DNA from 2 places in the Plantactinospora sp. A48 genome. Region 1 is predicted to be linked to the other one. Evidence: riboswitches for the same ligand, from Rfam matches in the RefSeq annotation. Region 1 holds a riboswitch; the other holds the start of a gene.
What was found. Region 1 has a riboswitch for cyclic di-AMP ahead of ACXN5W_RS08160 (C40 family peptidase). Riboswitches for the same ligand answer to the same signal wherever they lie in the genome.
Positions count from the first base shown of each region.

Region 2: another riboswitch for cyclic di-AMP. It lies ahead of ACXN5W_RS14670 (coiled-coil domain-containing protein); the one in region 1 lies ahead of ACXN5W_RS08160 (C40 family peptidase).

Region 1 covers NZ_JBTIXF010000010.1:114,036-121,506, reverse strand. The annotation lists gene ACXN5W_RS08170 (C40 family peptidase) at 1-833, shown strand, start outside; gene ACXN5W_RS08165 (N-acetylmuramoyl-L-alanine amidase) at 961-2,946, opposite strand; cyclic di-AMP (ydaO/yuaA leader) riboswitch at 3,206-3,340, shown strand; gene ACXN5W_RS08160 (C40 family peptidase) at 3,461-4,387, shown strand; gene ACXN5W_RS08155 (pyridoxamine 5'-phosphate oxidase family protein) at 4,559-5,107, shown strand; gene ACXN5W_RS08150 (zinc metalloprotease) at 5,292-6,272, opposite strand; tRNA gene ACXN5W_RS08145 (tRNA-Gly) at 6,587-6,660, shown strand; gene ACXN5W_RS08140 (cellulose binding domain-containing protein) at 6,803-7,471, opposite strand, start outside.
Region 2 covers NZ_JBTIXF010000023.1:69,152-76,622, reverse strand. The annotation lists gene ACXN5W_RS14695 (hypothetical protein) at 1-293, shown strand, start outside; gene ACXN5W_RS14690 (carbonic anhydrase) at 381-986, opposite strand; partial or broken gene ACXN5W_RS14685 (alpha/beta fold hydrolase) at 1,162-2,109, shown strand; gene ACXN5W_RS14680 (HelD family protein) at 2,382-4,499, shown strand; gene ACXN5W_RS14675 (cation diffusion facilitator family transporter) at 4,635-5,549, shown strand; cyclic di-AMP (ydaO/yuaA leader) riboswitch at 5,692-5,823, shown strand; gene ACXN5W_RS14670 (coiled-coil domain-containing protein) at 5,827-6,891, shown strand; gene ACXN5W_RS14665 (hypothetical protein) at 7,028-7,471, shown strand, end outside.

The DNA.
Region 1 (7,471 bases):
ACAAGCAGTGGGAACAGCTGGAACCCACGATCGAGGCGTACAACAAGGTGCACAGCCAGTTGGGCGCCAAGCGGAAGAAGGTCGACGAGCTGCAGAAGAAGATCGAGCCGCTGTCGTTGCAGAGCGCCATCGCGCTCAACAAGGTCGGTGACCTGGCGGTCCGGTACTACAAGACCGGCCCGGGTTCGGACCTGAACGCCATGTTGGTCACGGGCGATCCGAGCACGCTCACCGAACAGCTCACGATCCTGAACAAACTGGCCACCGACGAGAAGCAGCAGATCGCCGGCGTGGTGGCCACGCGGGACAAGTACAACGCCGAGAAGCAGAAGCTGGAGGCGTTGGTCCAGCAGCTCGCCCAGCAGGAGTCCGAGCTGGCGGCGAAGAAGAAGCAGATCAACGCCGAGATCAGGCGGCTGACCGCCTCGCTGCCGAAGTCGGTGGTCAAGGTCACCGGCTGCCCGACCATCAAGGGCGTGGTGAGCAGCGCCGCGTCCACCGCCATCAAGACCGCCTGCAAGCAGGTCGGCGACCCGTACGTGTGGGGTGCCACCGGTCCGAACTCGTTCGACTGCTCGGGGCTCACCCAGTACGCCTACAAGGCGGCGGGCATCTACCTGACCCACTACACGGGCGCGCAGTGGCAGTCCGGCCGGGCGGTCAGCCGTTCCGACGCCCGCCCCGGCGATCTGGTGTTCTTCTACAGCGACGTACACCATGTCGGCCTCTATTTGGGTGACGGGCTGATGGTCCACGCGCCCCGGACGGGCAAGCCGGTCCAGGTGAGCAACATCGACTACCAGCCGGTCGCCGGGTTCCGCCGGGTCACCTGACCGCGCACCACCTGACGCACGAAGAGGCCCCCGTCGGATCTGATCCGGCGAGGGCCTCTCGGCTGTCCCAGGGGTTCAGCGCGACTTTCCTGCCACCAGGGTCAGCGCGGCTTTCCTCCCCCCAGGGTCAGTGTGGTGCGCCGATCGGGGACGGCAGCAGCCGCACGTCGTCGAGGTTGACGAACATGATCCGGTGCCCGAACTGGATCTGCACGTACCGGTTCTCGCCCCGGATCACGGTCCAGTCGCCCGGCGAGGAGCCGTCGAAGGTCGTCGCCCGGTAGTACTCACCGTGCGGCAGGCCACCCACCACGTACCGCTGACCGGCCGGGAACGTGTACTGCAACGGCGTGATGGTCTGGTACGGCACGCCCGCGGGGTACGCGGACTGTTCCGGATAGGCCCGCCCGTACACCGGGATCGTGGCCTTGCCGGCCTTGGGCGTGGCCACCAGGCCGAGGTTCCACTTCGCGACCGGCGCCGAGGCCGGGTTGTGGAACCAACCCTTCTGCCCGAGGTACCAGATCGCCGTCCAGTCGCCCTGCCGGTCCGCTACCGCGTACGTCTGGCCGGCCGAGACCCGGGAGCCGTGGTCGGCGACGTCCATCGTGGCCGGGCTGCCGTCCGGGTGCAGGCCCAGATCGGTCAGCAGCGGCGCGTCCTCGCTGGGGGCGCTGTGCAGCACCACCGAGGAGGAACCCCGGGCCGGGCACGGCACGCCCGGCGCGTCACAGCCGGTGAACGCCGGCCGGTTGGTGGCCAGGTCGGGGTCGATGGTGACGGTGCCGCCGACCGGGGTGCCGATGCCCCGCAGCGGCGCGTGCAGCAGGTCGAAGTAGTGCGACCAGTCCCAGTACGGGCCCGGGTCCCAGTGCATCCCCTTGACGTTGGCCGGGGTGATGCCCGGAACGTTGTCGTGGCCGATGATGTGCTGCCGGTCCAGCGGGACGCCCAGGCTGCGGGCGAGGTAGCTGACCAGCTTGGCCGAGGCCCGGTACATCGCCTCGGTGTACCAGGTGCCCTGCGCGGCGAAGCCCTCGTGCTCGATGCCGACCGACTTGGCGTTGACGTACCAGTTGCCGGCGTGCCAGGCCACGTCCTTGGTCCTGACGTGCTGGGCGATCAACCCGTCGGCCGAGCGGATGGTGTAGTTCCAGCTCACGTACGTCGGATCCTTGATCAGATCCAGCGTGGTCGCCCAACTGCCCTCGGTGTCGTGGATGACGATGTAGTCGACCTGCTGCCGGCCGGGCCGGTCGGACAGGTCGTGGTTGCCGTAGTCGCCGACCGTCGGCCCGTACTGCTCGTAGGGTGCGGGCACGCTGACGCAGGCCACGTCGGTCGGGCACTCCAGGCCGTCCGGGCGTGGCTTCGGGGCGCGCAGCCCCAACCGGTCCAGCCAGGACCGGACCGGCTCGATCGCGCGCGCGGCGAGCCGCAGGTGGTGACCGTCGTCGGTGCTGCGCTCCGCGCCGGTCCGGAGGGTCGCGTACACCTCGTTGGCGAAGGCCGCCGCGGCGTCCGAGGTGTCCGCGCCGGAGTACCGGGCGACCGCGCCGTACCAGGCCGCCGGGTCGCTCCCGCTGCCCGCCGGTCCACCCAACTGCCTCTGGTACGACGCGAGCAGCGCAGCGCCGCCCCGGATGTTGCTGGCGGGGTCCGTCCGCAGGGTCCCGGCGTCGGTTCCGGTGAGCCCGGCTGCCGCCGTGACGGTCTCCAGGGAGGCCGCGGTGGGCGCGTCACCGGTGTCCGCCGTAGCGCGGGCGTCGTTCGCCGGCCGTACCGTCATGGGGCGGGCGGAATCACCGCGCGGGTCCTCGGTGGCGTCGTAGTGGCCGGGCACGGGCCGGCTCCGGACGTACCGGGCGTCGGTCAGGTGCATGGGCCCGTAGCCGGCGGCGGTGCTCGGCGCGCCGGCGTTGGTGTCCCACCGCGACTCCAGATAGGAGACGGCCAGCAGGACACCGTCCGGTACGCCGTACTCGGCCGCCGCCGCGGCGTACTCCTGTTGCCGGGAATCGGCGGGCGGACCGGCCAGGGCCGGTGCGCTGCCAACCGGGACGAGTACGCCCGACCCGACCAGTGCGATACTGAGCAGGATCCGTCTGCTCACGGCGAGTTGCGGATGGTGCATTGGACCTCCATCTGCCGGTGATGACTGGCGTTGCCACCCTTGCCGCTGCGCGCTTTCACGTCAATGGATACCGGTGGGACCCCGTCCGGTCGTAAAATTTCTTCATATCTGCGACCCTCCGCGACCGTCCGCTATACGTAGCGATGGAACTTGCGTGCCGGCTTGCGTTCGCTCCGGCGCCTTACCTACCCTTGGTCACCGTCGAGGCGGCGGTAGACCGTCCAACCGGGACGGCAACGACTCGACACCGCCGAATCGTTCGATGAGCCGGGGACCCACGTCCCAGGGGTGAATCTGCGGGCTTCCCGCAGTAGGGCGTCTCTCTTCCGCCCGAACCCGTCAGCTAACCCGGTAGGCGGGAAGGGGAGAAGGAGTACCAGCCTCGGTGGCTAGCCATGCCTCGCGGCCCCGGTCCGTGAGCCCGGCGGAGTACGCCGGCGCCCGACCCCGGTCGCGAACCCGTTGGGCCGTAGTTTCCGTCACGCTGACCGCGGTGGCCAGCACGCTCACGCTGCTGGTCGGCGCCGCGCCGGTCCACGCCGATCCGTCGGTGGCGCAGATCGAGAAGCAGATCGACGAAGAGTGGAACCAGCTCGAACCCACGATCGAGAAGCACAACGCCGCCAAGCAGGAGCTCGCCGCCAAGCGGAAGCAGGCCGACGCGCTGGCGAAGAAGATCCAGCCCCTGCAGTTGCAGGTGGACCTCGCGATGAACAAGGTCGGTGGCTTCGCCGCCGAGGCGTACAAGGGTGACCAGGCGTCGGCGATCAACGCGATCCTGACCACCGGCAGCCCGAACGCCCTGGTGGACCAGTTGGAGCTGCTGGATCACTTCGCCCGCCAGCAGCAGGCGGACGTGCAACAGGCCGCCGACCTCAAGCGCAGGTACGCCGAGCAGAAGGCCCCGCTCGACCTGCTGGTCGCCCAGCTGACCAAGACCGAGTCCGAGCTGGCGGCCAAGGCCAAGGACATCGACACCGAGATCGACCGGCTGCAGAAGCTGCGCCTCAAGGTGTACGGCAACGGCGGTGGTGGGGCCTTCGCCCCGGCGCCCTGCCCGGCCCAGTACCCCGGTGGCGACGCCGGCAAGGTGGTCAAGTTCGCCTGCAAGCAGATCGGCAAGCCGTACATCTGGGGTACCGACGGGCCCGGCTCGTACGACTGCTCGGGGCTGACGATGGCCGCCTGGGCCCAGGTGGGCGTGCACCTGCCACACAACGCGGCGCAGCAGTACAACTCGATGCGGCACGTCAGCCGCTCTCAGTTGCAACCCGGTGACCTGGTCTTCCTCAACGGCCTGGCGCACGTCGGGATGTACGTCGGCGGCGGCTGGATCGTCCACGCGCCGCAGAGCGGCGACCACGTCCGGATGAGGCCGCTCAGCAAGGGCACCATCGTCGGCTTCGGCCGGCCAGGCTGAGTCGCCCTCCGCGCTGAACTCAGCCCAGCCGCCGCCTCCGCGCTGGCTGGGCTGAGTCGCCCCTCCGCCACGACACAACGGGCCCCCGGGTCGGTCGCATGACGACCACCTCGGGGGCCCGGTTGGCGTGTTCGGATGGTCCTTCGAACATGCGTTCGATAGAATCGTCGCATGGCATCCTGGACCGAATTCGCCACCGACGAGCCCCAGCTCGCCGCGGCCATCCGTGGCCTCATCCAGCAGTACGGGCCGGGCCTCGGCTACCTGGCGACCGTGCGTGCCGACGGTGGCCCGCGGGTGCATCCGGTGTCGCCGGTGATCACCGCCGACGGGCTCTACTGCTTCGTCGTCGACTCACCCAAGCGGCGCGACCTGGAACGTGACGGCCGGTACGCGCTGCACTCGTTCCCACCGGAGGACAGCGACGACGAGGCGTACGTGGCCGGCCGGGCCCGCCCGGTCACCGATCGGGCCCGGGTGGCCGAACTGGCCGGCGAGCTGCGGGCCGCGCCGCACGTCGACTGGCGGCTGTTCGAGTTCACCGTCGACGTCGCCATGGTGGCCCGGCGCGGTGACGGGCCGGGCCCGGTGAACGGCGGCCGACCCGGCCCGCCGGCCGTACAGGTCTGGCTGGACCCGGGGGCGACCCGACCCGGCACCAGCGTCCGGACCATCTCCGGTGGCCGGCGGACCCGCTCCCGCCGCCCCGAACACGTCTGAACTGAAAGGAAGGGCACCTTCTTATCGCTTTTCGTAGAGGAAGGGCCCCCGGTTAACGCCGGGACGCGATGACGGCGCCGGTCTCCCCTCCCCGGGAGGCCGGCGCCGCCGTGTGCACCGCCGTTCTCATCCGCCGCCGCTGGCCCGGTCGGACCTTCGCGCGCGGCCGTGGATCAATCGGCCGTCAGGGCGCGCGGTACGTGTTCCAGCCGTTCAGCATCCGGGTCGCCTGGCCCGCCGTGAACTGGTACATGCAGGAGTCGTACGTGTAGTCCATGAAGTTGTGGATCGGGTCGGCGCCGGTCGCACTGCACGTGTCCCGGCCGGTCGGGCACTGGTAGGCGGCCGACTTCTCGGATGGGGTGTCCGAGACCTGGTCGCCGCTGGCGGCGCAGCCGCCCTGGAAGGTGTGGTAGAGGTTCAGCCAGTGGCCCACCTCATGAGTGGCCGTGTCACCCAGGTTGTAGTTGGTGGCCGTACCGCCCGGCAGCGACTCATTGAGCGCCACCACGCCGTCCTGGCTGCTCAGGGTCCTGGTCGGGAAGGTCGCCCAGCCGAGCAGGTCGTCGCTCAGCTCACCGAGGTAGAGGTTCAGGGTGTTCTTGCCGCCCGTACGCAGCGAGCTCTTCATGCTCCGCTCGGCCGAGGACCCCTCCACGATCGGGTACCAGCTCGGGTTCACCGTACGGTCGATGCTCTGGAGCTGGAAGGCGAACGCGGTGGCCGCGCCACCGGTCGACCCGGCGTACGCCTGGTTCAGCACGCTGATCTGCGACGTGATCATCGAGTCCGGAATGTTGCCGCCGGCCCGGGTGGTGTTCTCCTCGATGACGTGGACGACCACCGGAATGGTGATCGAGGCGAGCACCGTTGGCCCGAGCGCCTTGCCGCGGGCACGCTCATTGAGCATGTTGGTCAACTCGGCTTCGCGCCGGGAGACCTCGGCGGTGCTCAGCGCGTCCGGGTCATGCTTGGCGGAGCCTCCGGCGCGTACCTTCGCGGCTGCTGGCGCGTCGGCGGACGGCGTGCAACCGTGCGATTCGGCGGCCATCGCGGCGGCCGGTGCGACGGTGACGCCGAAGGCGGCACCGCTGATGACGAGAGCGAGTGAGGTGGAGGCGACGCCGGCGGATCGCCAGGTCGGCAGGTGGTGACGCAGCCCCATGGGCAGACCTCTTCTCCTGGCGGCGCGACCGGGGGTGTGTCGCGCCGGTGGTGAAACGTGCAGGAGACGTTACAAGCTATCGAGGCATCTGAAAACAACGATGCGTTGCGATTGTCGTTCGGGTCTGTGTCCGATCCCGCTCATAGCGGACGAGCCCGTATTCTGTGATCTTGCCGGTGGGTCTGGCGTGCCGCCGTGGCCGGTCGGGTATGGCGGGTCGGTCGGTCCGGCATTGTGCGATTGTCCGGCGTGGTGCGGCGCGGTGGTACCCCGGTGCGCGGAGCCCGATCGACCGGGTAGAGTGAGGCCCGCCTGCGGGTGTAGTTCAATGGCAGAACATCAGCTTCCCAAGCTGACAGTGCGGGTTCGATTCCCGTCACCCGCTCCACACATGGAAGCCCTGGTCAGGACCGATGGTCCCGCCAGGGCTTCCGTTTTGCTCGTAGGCACCAACGGTCGCGCTCTGGCGGTATTGGACATGGCCCCCGGGGCGCCTGGCCGCCCAGACGCCCCGCGGTCCGGTGCGCGGGCTACCCGGCGGCGCAGCTGACGTTGTTGAGCTTGAACGCGATCGGCACCGCGTCGCTGGCCTGCCAGGTGCCCAGGACGCCGAAGACCACCGAGGCGCCCGGTGCCACCAGGGGGTTGTAGCTGGCGTTCTGGGCCGTGACGGTGGCACCGCTCTGCTGGGCGGTGGCGGACCAGGACTGGACGATGTGCTGGTCACCGGGGAAGGTGAAGCTGAGCGTCCAACCGTTGACCGGCACGGTGCTGGTGTTCTTGATGGTGATCTGGGCGGTGAAGCCTCCCGGCCACTCGCTCCCGGTGCGGTAGCTCACGGTGCAGGGCATCGCCGGCGGCGGGTCGATCGGCACCGTGGCGGTCTGGGCGAGCTGGGCGCCGGTGGCGTCTAACCGGGCCGTGACCTCCAGACCGGTGGCCGTACAGCCGGAGGGCACAGAGTAACCCTCGCGCCAGCTGAAGGTCGCGCCCGGATCGACGGTGACCGCCCAGCCAGGCAGCGCGGGGAGGGTCGGGCAGCCGGTGGGGATGCCGGGGGTGGAGCCGACGAACCGGGCGTAGATCGCCGTGCCGACCTGTTGCTGTTGGGCGGTGCAGTTCTGCCCGACGGCCGTGGCGTGGACGGCCTGGCCCGGAACCACCCGCGGCGGGTCGAAGGTGAGCGACTGGATCTGGAC
Region 2 (7,471 bases), on a different contig from region 1:
TCCGCGCCGGGCAGGCCGGCCAGGGTGGCGCCCTGAGCGTGCTCGGTGAGTTCAAGTACCTGATCCCGCTCAACGGCGGCAAGCACGCCTACGTGCGCAACCTGACCAATGGCAAGACCGCGCACCTGCGCACCGACTCCGAGGCCTTCGTCGAGGAGATCCGGTCGCTGGCCGGCGCCGGGCACGCTGCCAAGATCCGCGCCGAGCTGAACGGGCTCGCCGCCGCGTACCCGTCGGACGGCTGGGACACCACCGAGAAGCGGCTGGTCGAGGCCGGCGTCTTCGGGGGCTGATCCCGCGACGAACCTGAAACGCCCCGCCGCGCTTCCGCGCGACGGGGCGTTTTCGGTATGTTTCGGCGGTTTCGGCGTGGTCGGGGCTCAGCCGAGCAGATCCACCCGGCCGGTGTCCAGGTCGTAGATCGCCCCGACCACCTCAACCGACCCGGCGGCCACGGCAGCCGCCAGCGGCTCCCGGGAGGCCAGCTCGGCGACGGTCCGACTGATGTGCCGGCGGGTGGCCGCGGAGGCCACGTCCGGGTCGTCCAGGCCCACGTCCAGGACCGCCGGGGCGATCTCGTCGACCAGATATCCCAGGGCGCCGTCCGGCCGTTCGCCGCTGCGCAACGCGCCCACCGTGGCGGCGACCGCACCACACCGCTCGTGTCCGAGCACCATGACCAGCGGCACCGCGAGAGCGGTCACCGCGAAGTCGATGGACCCGCGCACCGCCTGGTCCAGCACGTGCGCGCCGGACCGCACCACGCACATCGACCCGAATGTCTGGTCGAAGATCGCCTCAAGTGGCACCCGTGAGTCGATGCAGCCCACCACCACCGCACCTGGCTGTTGGCCACCGGAGGCGGCCGCGGCCGCCTTGACGTTGTGCCCGTGTATCGGTTGGCCGCTGATGAACCGCTGGTTCCCGGCGAGCAGATCGGCCAGTGCCGCCGCCGGGGTCCGCGAACTGACGGACCCGGGGGACATACTCGAAGGACGCTCTCCCGGCACGAGGGTGGGATCGCTCGATCGCGTCGACATCTAAACAGCTTGGCGCCTGAACCCCCCAACCGGGAAGCGGGTTGCGAGTCTTCTCACTTCGCCGGTTCGTCCCCCCCGCCGAGCGGGTAGATGCAACGTCCCAGTTCGATGGGGAGGCGGCATGCCGGAACAGGCCAGCTCCGGGACGCGCCGGGGCAGCCCGGACACGGTGCTCCGGGTCGCGCTCACCGACGGGGTCGACCTGCACGTCGAGATCACCGGCCCGGCGGACGCCCCGGCCACCGTCGTGCTGCTGCACGGCTGGACCCTGGACCGGCGGATCTGGCACCGTCAGGTGGCGGCCCTGCGCACCGAGTTCGGTCCCGACGTCCGGGTGATCAGCTACGACGCGCGCGGGCATGGTCGGTCCGGCCGCACCCCGCTGTGCGGGGCCACTCTGGGACGGCTCGGCGACGACCTGGCCGAGGTGCTCGACCAGCTGACCGCTGCCGGTCCGGTGATCCTCGCCGGCCACTCGCTCGGTGGGATGACCGTGCTGGAGTACGCCCATCGGCACCCCACCGCGTTCGCCGACCGGGTCGCGGGGCTGGTCCTCGTGTCCACCACGGCCGAGGGCCACGCGCACACGGCGTACGGCCTGCCGCCACGGATCACCCGGCTCATCCGGCTGGCCGAGACCACCGGCGCCGGCGTACTGGCCCGGTGCGGGACGTTCCGACCGCCGCACGCCCTGCTCCGGGCCCTGCGCCCGACGCTGCGCTGGCTGCTGTTCGGCGACCGGTGCGAGCCGACGGACATCCGGTTGACCACCTCGGCGGTGGCCCGCGCGTCACTGCGGTCGATCGGTGGCTTCCGCGCCTCGATCGGGGCGCAACGCCGGCTGGACACCCTCGCCGGGCTGCCCGACGTACCGATCGCGGCGCTGGTCGGCGACCGGGACCGGTTGACCCCGCCGCCGTGCGCCGAATCCATCGTCCGGACCCTGCCGGCGGTGGAGTTGACCGTCTGCCCGGGTGCCGGTCACATGCTCATGATGGAACGCCCGGCCGAGGTCAACGCCGCGTTGCTCGGCGTGGTCCGGCGGGCCCTGGCCGCGGCGCCCGCCCGGCGTCGTACCGGCCGACGCGGCCCGGCCCGGGCGGTACGACGCTCCGCGCCGAAGGCCCGCGTCCCGGCCGCCACGGCCGGTACCGGCACCCCGGTCGGCGCCGGCGGCACGGCCGGCGGTGGAGCCGCGCCCAAGGTCCGGACCGGCGCCGGCCACGCCGAGGCGGCCCCTCGGACGCGGCCGGCCCGGGGCGGCGACGTATCCTGATCGGTCCCCGATCGGCGCCCGCGCGCGATCCGGCCCGCCGCCCACCGCCGTCAGGAGCCCGCACGTTGACCGACCGCACCATCCTCGAACAGGAGATCGCCGCCGAGCAGCGGCACCTGGACCGGGTGTACGCCCGGCTGGCGCAACTGCGCCAGTCGGCCGCCCGAGCCGAGCGGGAGGGTTACCGGCTGGCCGGGGTGGGCAACTTCGGCGCGCTCGTCGAGCGGGACGCGATGGTCTACCACGCCGCCCGGCGTCGGCACGTGCTGGACGCCGAACACGAGGGGCTGGTCTTCGGTCGGCTCGACCTGCGGGACTCCTCCGTGCTGCACCTCGGGCGGCTCGGCGTACGTGGTGAGCACTCCGAGCCGCTGGTGGTGGACTGGCGCGCACCGGCCGCCGCGGCGTTCTACCAGGCCACCGCCGCCGACCCGCAGGGGGTGGTACGCCGGCGGATGATCTCCTCCAGCGCCGAGCGGGTGACCCGGATCGAGGACGACCTGCTCGACCCGACGGCCGCACCCGACGGGATGCGGGTGGTCGGCGACGGTGCGCTGCTGGCCACGCTGAGCCGGGTCACCGGCACCGGGATGCGGGACATCGTGGCCACCATCCAGCGGGAGCAGGACGAGGCGATCCGCTCCCCCGCCTCCGGTGTCACGATCGTGTCCGGCGGACCGGGCACCGGCAAGACCGCCGTGGCGCTGCACCGGGCGGCGTACCTGCTGTATTCGGACCGCGCCCGGTTCGCCGGCGGCGGGGTGCTGGTGGTCGGCCCCTCCGGGGTGTTCGTCAACTACATCTCCTCGGTGCTGCCCTCGCTGGGCGAGGACACCGCCACCCTGCACTCGCTCGGCTCGATGGTCGTCGGCCTGACCGCCACCCGCACCGAACCCGCGCCGGTGACCGGGGTGAAGGGGTCGCTGCGGATGCGCCGGGTGCTGGAACGCGCGGCCCGGGACGCGGTACCCGGTGGGCCGACCGAGCTGCGTCTGCTGTACCGGGGACGGCTGCTGCGGCTGCGCGCGGACGAGCTGGACCGGATCCGCGATCGGGCGCTGCCGCGCGGGGCGCGTCGCAACGAGGTACGGCGGGCCGGCATCGACGGCCTGTTCGCGGCGCTCTGGGCGCAGGCCCGCGAGGCCGGGGGCGGCAGTCCGTCCGGGCGGCGCGAGTTCGAGGACGAGCTGGCCGAGCGGTCCGACTTCCGGGACTTCATCCGCGCCTGGTGGCCCCGGCTGCACCCCTGGCACGTGCTGGCCTGGCTGGCCGATCCGGCGCGGCTGCGGTCGTACACCGCCGGCCTCCTGTCCCCGGCCGAGACCGAGCTGCTGGTCGACTCGTACCGGAAACTGGACGCCGAGGGTCCGTCCATCCCGGACGTGGCGCTGCTGGACGAGCTGGACGAGCTGATGGGCCGGCCACCGAGGCCGGCTCGCAAGCGTCGCGACCCGTTCCTGGTGGCGGGTGGGGTACGCGAGGTCAGCACGTACGCCGACCGGGAGCGCGCGGCCCGCGCCGAGACGGTCCGGCGGGACGAGGACTACCGGGAGTACGCGCACGTCGTGGTCGACGAGGCGCAGGACGTCTCGCCCATGCAGTGGCGGATGCTGGGTCGACGGGGCCGGCTGGCCTCGTGGACCGTGGTGGGTGACCCGGCGCAGACGGCGTGGACCGGTGACCCGGCGGAGCTGGTCCGGGCCCGGGACAAGGCGTTGGGGCGGCGGCAGCGGCACGAGTACACCCTGTCCACCAACTACCGGAACTCGGCCGAGATCTTCGCGGTGGCCGCCGAGGTGATCCGGGAGCTGGATCCGGACCTGGTGCTGCCGACCGCCGTACGCAGCACCGGTGTCCCGCCGGTGGCCCGCACCGTCCGCCCGGACGAGTTGCCGGCCGCCACGGTCGAGGCCACCGCCAAGCTGCTGACCGAGGTGGCGGGCACGGTCGGGGTGATCACCCCGGTACCGCGCCGGGACGAGGTGACGGACTGGCTGCGGGAGCTGTCCGGACCACGGTTGCAGGTGGTCAACGCGGTGCAGGCCAAGGGGATGGAGTACGACGGGGTGGTGCTGGTCGACCCCGCGGGAATCCGGGCCGACTCCCCGGCCGGGATCCGGACCCTGTACGTCGCCCTCTCCCGGGCCACCCAACGCCTCACCACCATCACGCTCACCTCCTGACCCTCGCCCGGTCAGCCGAGGACCACGTTCACAGCGCCGCCGACGGTCCGGCCCGCGGTCCAGGTGCCAGTTGCATATATAGCAATGTGAGCATAGCTTGGGTTGGGAGGGTGACCGGTGACGGAGGGTGGTCAGGTGGGCGCGGGGCACGACCATGGCGGACAGGTGCTGCGGGCCGCGGACCGGCACCGCGGACGACTGTGGGCGGCATTCGCCATCCTCGCCGCGCTGATGGTGGTCGAGGCGGTCGCCGCGCTGCTCACCGGCTCCCTCGCGCTGCTCTCCGACGCCGGGCACATGTTCACCGACGTGCTCGGCATCGGCATGGCACTGGCGGCCATCACCGCCGGCCGGCGGGCCGGTAACGACCCGCAGCGGACCTTCGGCCTCTACCGCCTCGAGGTGCTGGCGGCGCTGGCCAACGCCGTGCTGCTGTTCGGCGTGGCGCTGTACGTGCTGGCCGAGGCCATCCGCCGGTTCGGCGACCCGTCACCGGTGCGACCCGGCCCGATGCTGGTGGTGGCGTTCCTCGGGCTGACGGCCAACATCGCCGCCTTCGGCCTGCTGCGCGCGGGCGCCAGGGAGAGCATCAACGTGCGGGGCGCCTACCTCGAGGTGCTGGGTGATCTGCTCGGCTCGGTCGGGGTGATCGTGGCCGCCGGCACCATCGCGCTGACCGGCTGGTGGTGGACCGACCCGCTGGTGGCGGTGGGCATCGGCCTGTTCATCCTGCCCCGCACCTGGCGACTGGGGCGGGCCGCCGTCCGGATCCTGGTGCAGGCCGCACCCGAGCACCTGGACGTGCCGGCCGTGCGGGCCCGGTTGTGCGCGCTACCCGGCGTCGCCGACGTACACGACCTGCACGTCTGGACGCTGACCCCCGGCATGGAGGTGGCCTCGGCCCACCTGACGCTGCGGCCGGAGACGGAGGTCGGTGACGTGCTGACGGCGGCCCGGATCGCCCTGCACGAGGAGTTCCGGATCGAACACGCCACGTTGCAGGTGGAGCCGGCCGCCCGACCGGACGGCTGTGGCTCCGCCGGCTGGTGATTAGGGGACCCTTAAGTTTCGGCTGTCCAGGTGGACTTTTCTGACAATTACCCCAAGACATCGAGGTGTCGACGGAGCCACCTCGGCCCACCGGCCGTAAACTCGGCTCCGGTTTCCGCCGGGAGGCGCCCACCGGTGCCTGCGGAAACCGCCGCCTAATCGCCCTCGGGCGAGCCGGGGAACCACGTACCAGGGGTGCATCCGCGCAACCGCGGTAGGGATCTTCCGTCCCGAACCCGTCAGCTAACCCGGTCGGCGGCTGACGGAAGGACGCTTCATGGCACCTGCTGGACGTACCGTCGCGATTCTCGCGGCGTTCCTGGCGGCGGCACTGCCGCTCGCCGTGTCCCCCACCCCCGCCGCCGCGGCGCCGCTCGCCGGCCTGCGGGCCGCACCGATCGCCGGCCTGCGGGCCGCGCCTGGCGACACCGACAACGAGGGCGGATCGGCCAGCCTCCGGGAGCAGCTCGACGCCGCCTCCCGGGGCTACCTGGACGCCAGGGCGAAGCTCGACAACTCCACCAAGCGCCAGAAGGACCTGGCCAGACACCTGGGTGAACTCGCCGGCGAGGTGGAGATGCGCAGCCAGACCGTCGGCGAGCTGGCCGGGGCGGCGTACCGCACCGGGCGGCTCGGGCCGGTCACCGCCCTGCTCAACGCCACCTCACCGGACGGCTTCATCGACTCGGCGGCCCGGCTCCAGGCGGTGGCCGGCAACGAGGACCGGCAGCTACGGGCGTTGCTCGACACGCGCGATCAGGAGACCCGGGCCAAGGAGGCGATCGACAAGGAGATCGGTGAGCAGCGCACCCAGCTCGCCGTGATGGCCAAGCGCAAGCAGCAGGCCGAGCGGGCCCTCGCGGTCTCCGGTGGTGGCGGCAGCACCACGGGTACGGGTGGCACGTCCCGGGCCGTGGCCAAGCCCGCGCCCCGCAACTCCGACGGATCCTGGCCACCCGAGTCGTGCAGCGTCAACGACCCGACCACCTCGGGATGCATCACCCCGCGCACCCTGCACGCGATGAACGAGGCGAAGGCGGCCGGCTTCAACCACTTCGTCTCGTGCTACCGCAGCGGCGGATCCGGCGAACATCCCAAGGGCCGGGCCTGCGACTTCGCGGCCGCCAAGGGCGGGTTCGAGGGCGTCGCCACCGGTTCGGACAAGACGTACGGCAACAACCTGGCCGCGTACTTCATCAAGAACGCCAGCCGGCTGGGCGTGCTGTACGTGATCTGGTTCAGGCAGATCTGGCTGCCGAGCAGCGGCTGGAAGGCGTACAGCGGCGGCAACGGCGACCCGTCCAGCGACCACACCAACCACGTGCACCTGTCGGAATACTGACTCTGGCTGTCCCCGGCCCGCCTCCGGGCCGGGGCACCGGCCGTGACCGGCCACCGCCGGGTACGTCCGGTGTCGTACGCCGGAATCCGCTTCGGGCACCACGACGGGCGCCCGCTCGCCCGGCAGCATCGGCACCATGAGGATCTCGCCACGCGCCCGTAAGGCGTTGCTCACCGCCCACGTGGTCACCTCGGTCGGTTGGCTCGGTGCCGACCTCGTCCTGCTGACCTTCGGCATCGCCGGGCTGGTCGGGGCGGATCACGCGGTGGTCTACCCGGCGGCCCGGTTGGTCGCGACGGTGCTGTTCGCGCCGCTGTCCGTGGCGGTCTGGGTGATCGGACTGCTCAGCGGGCTGGTCACCCCGTGGGGCGTGCTGCGCTACAAGTGGGTCGTCGCCAAGCTGGTGCTGACCACCGCGATGCTGCTGCTGGTGCTGTTCCTGCTGGTGCCGATGGTCCAGCATCTCGCCGACGCCGGGGCGGCCGCGACGGCACGCGACCGCGCGGACCTGGTGATAGCGCCGACGGTCTCGTCCAGCCTGTTGATCTTCATGACCGCACTGTCCAGCTTCAAGCCGTGG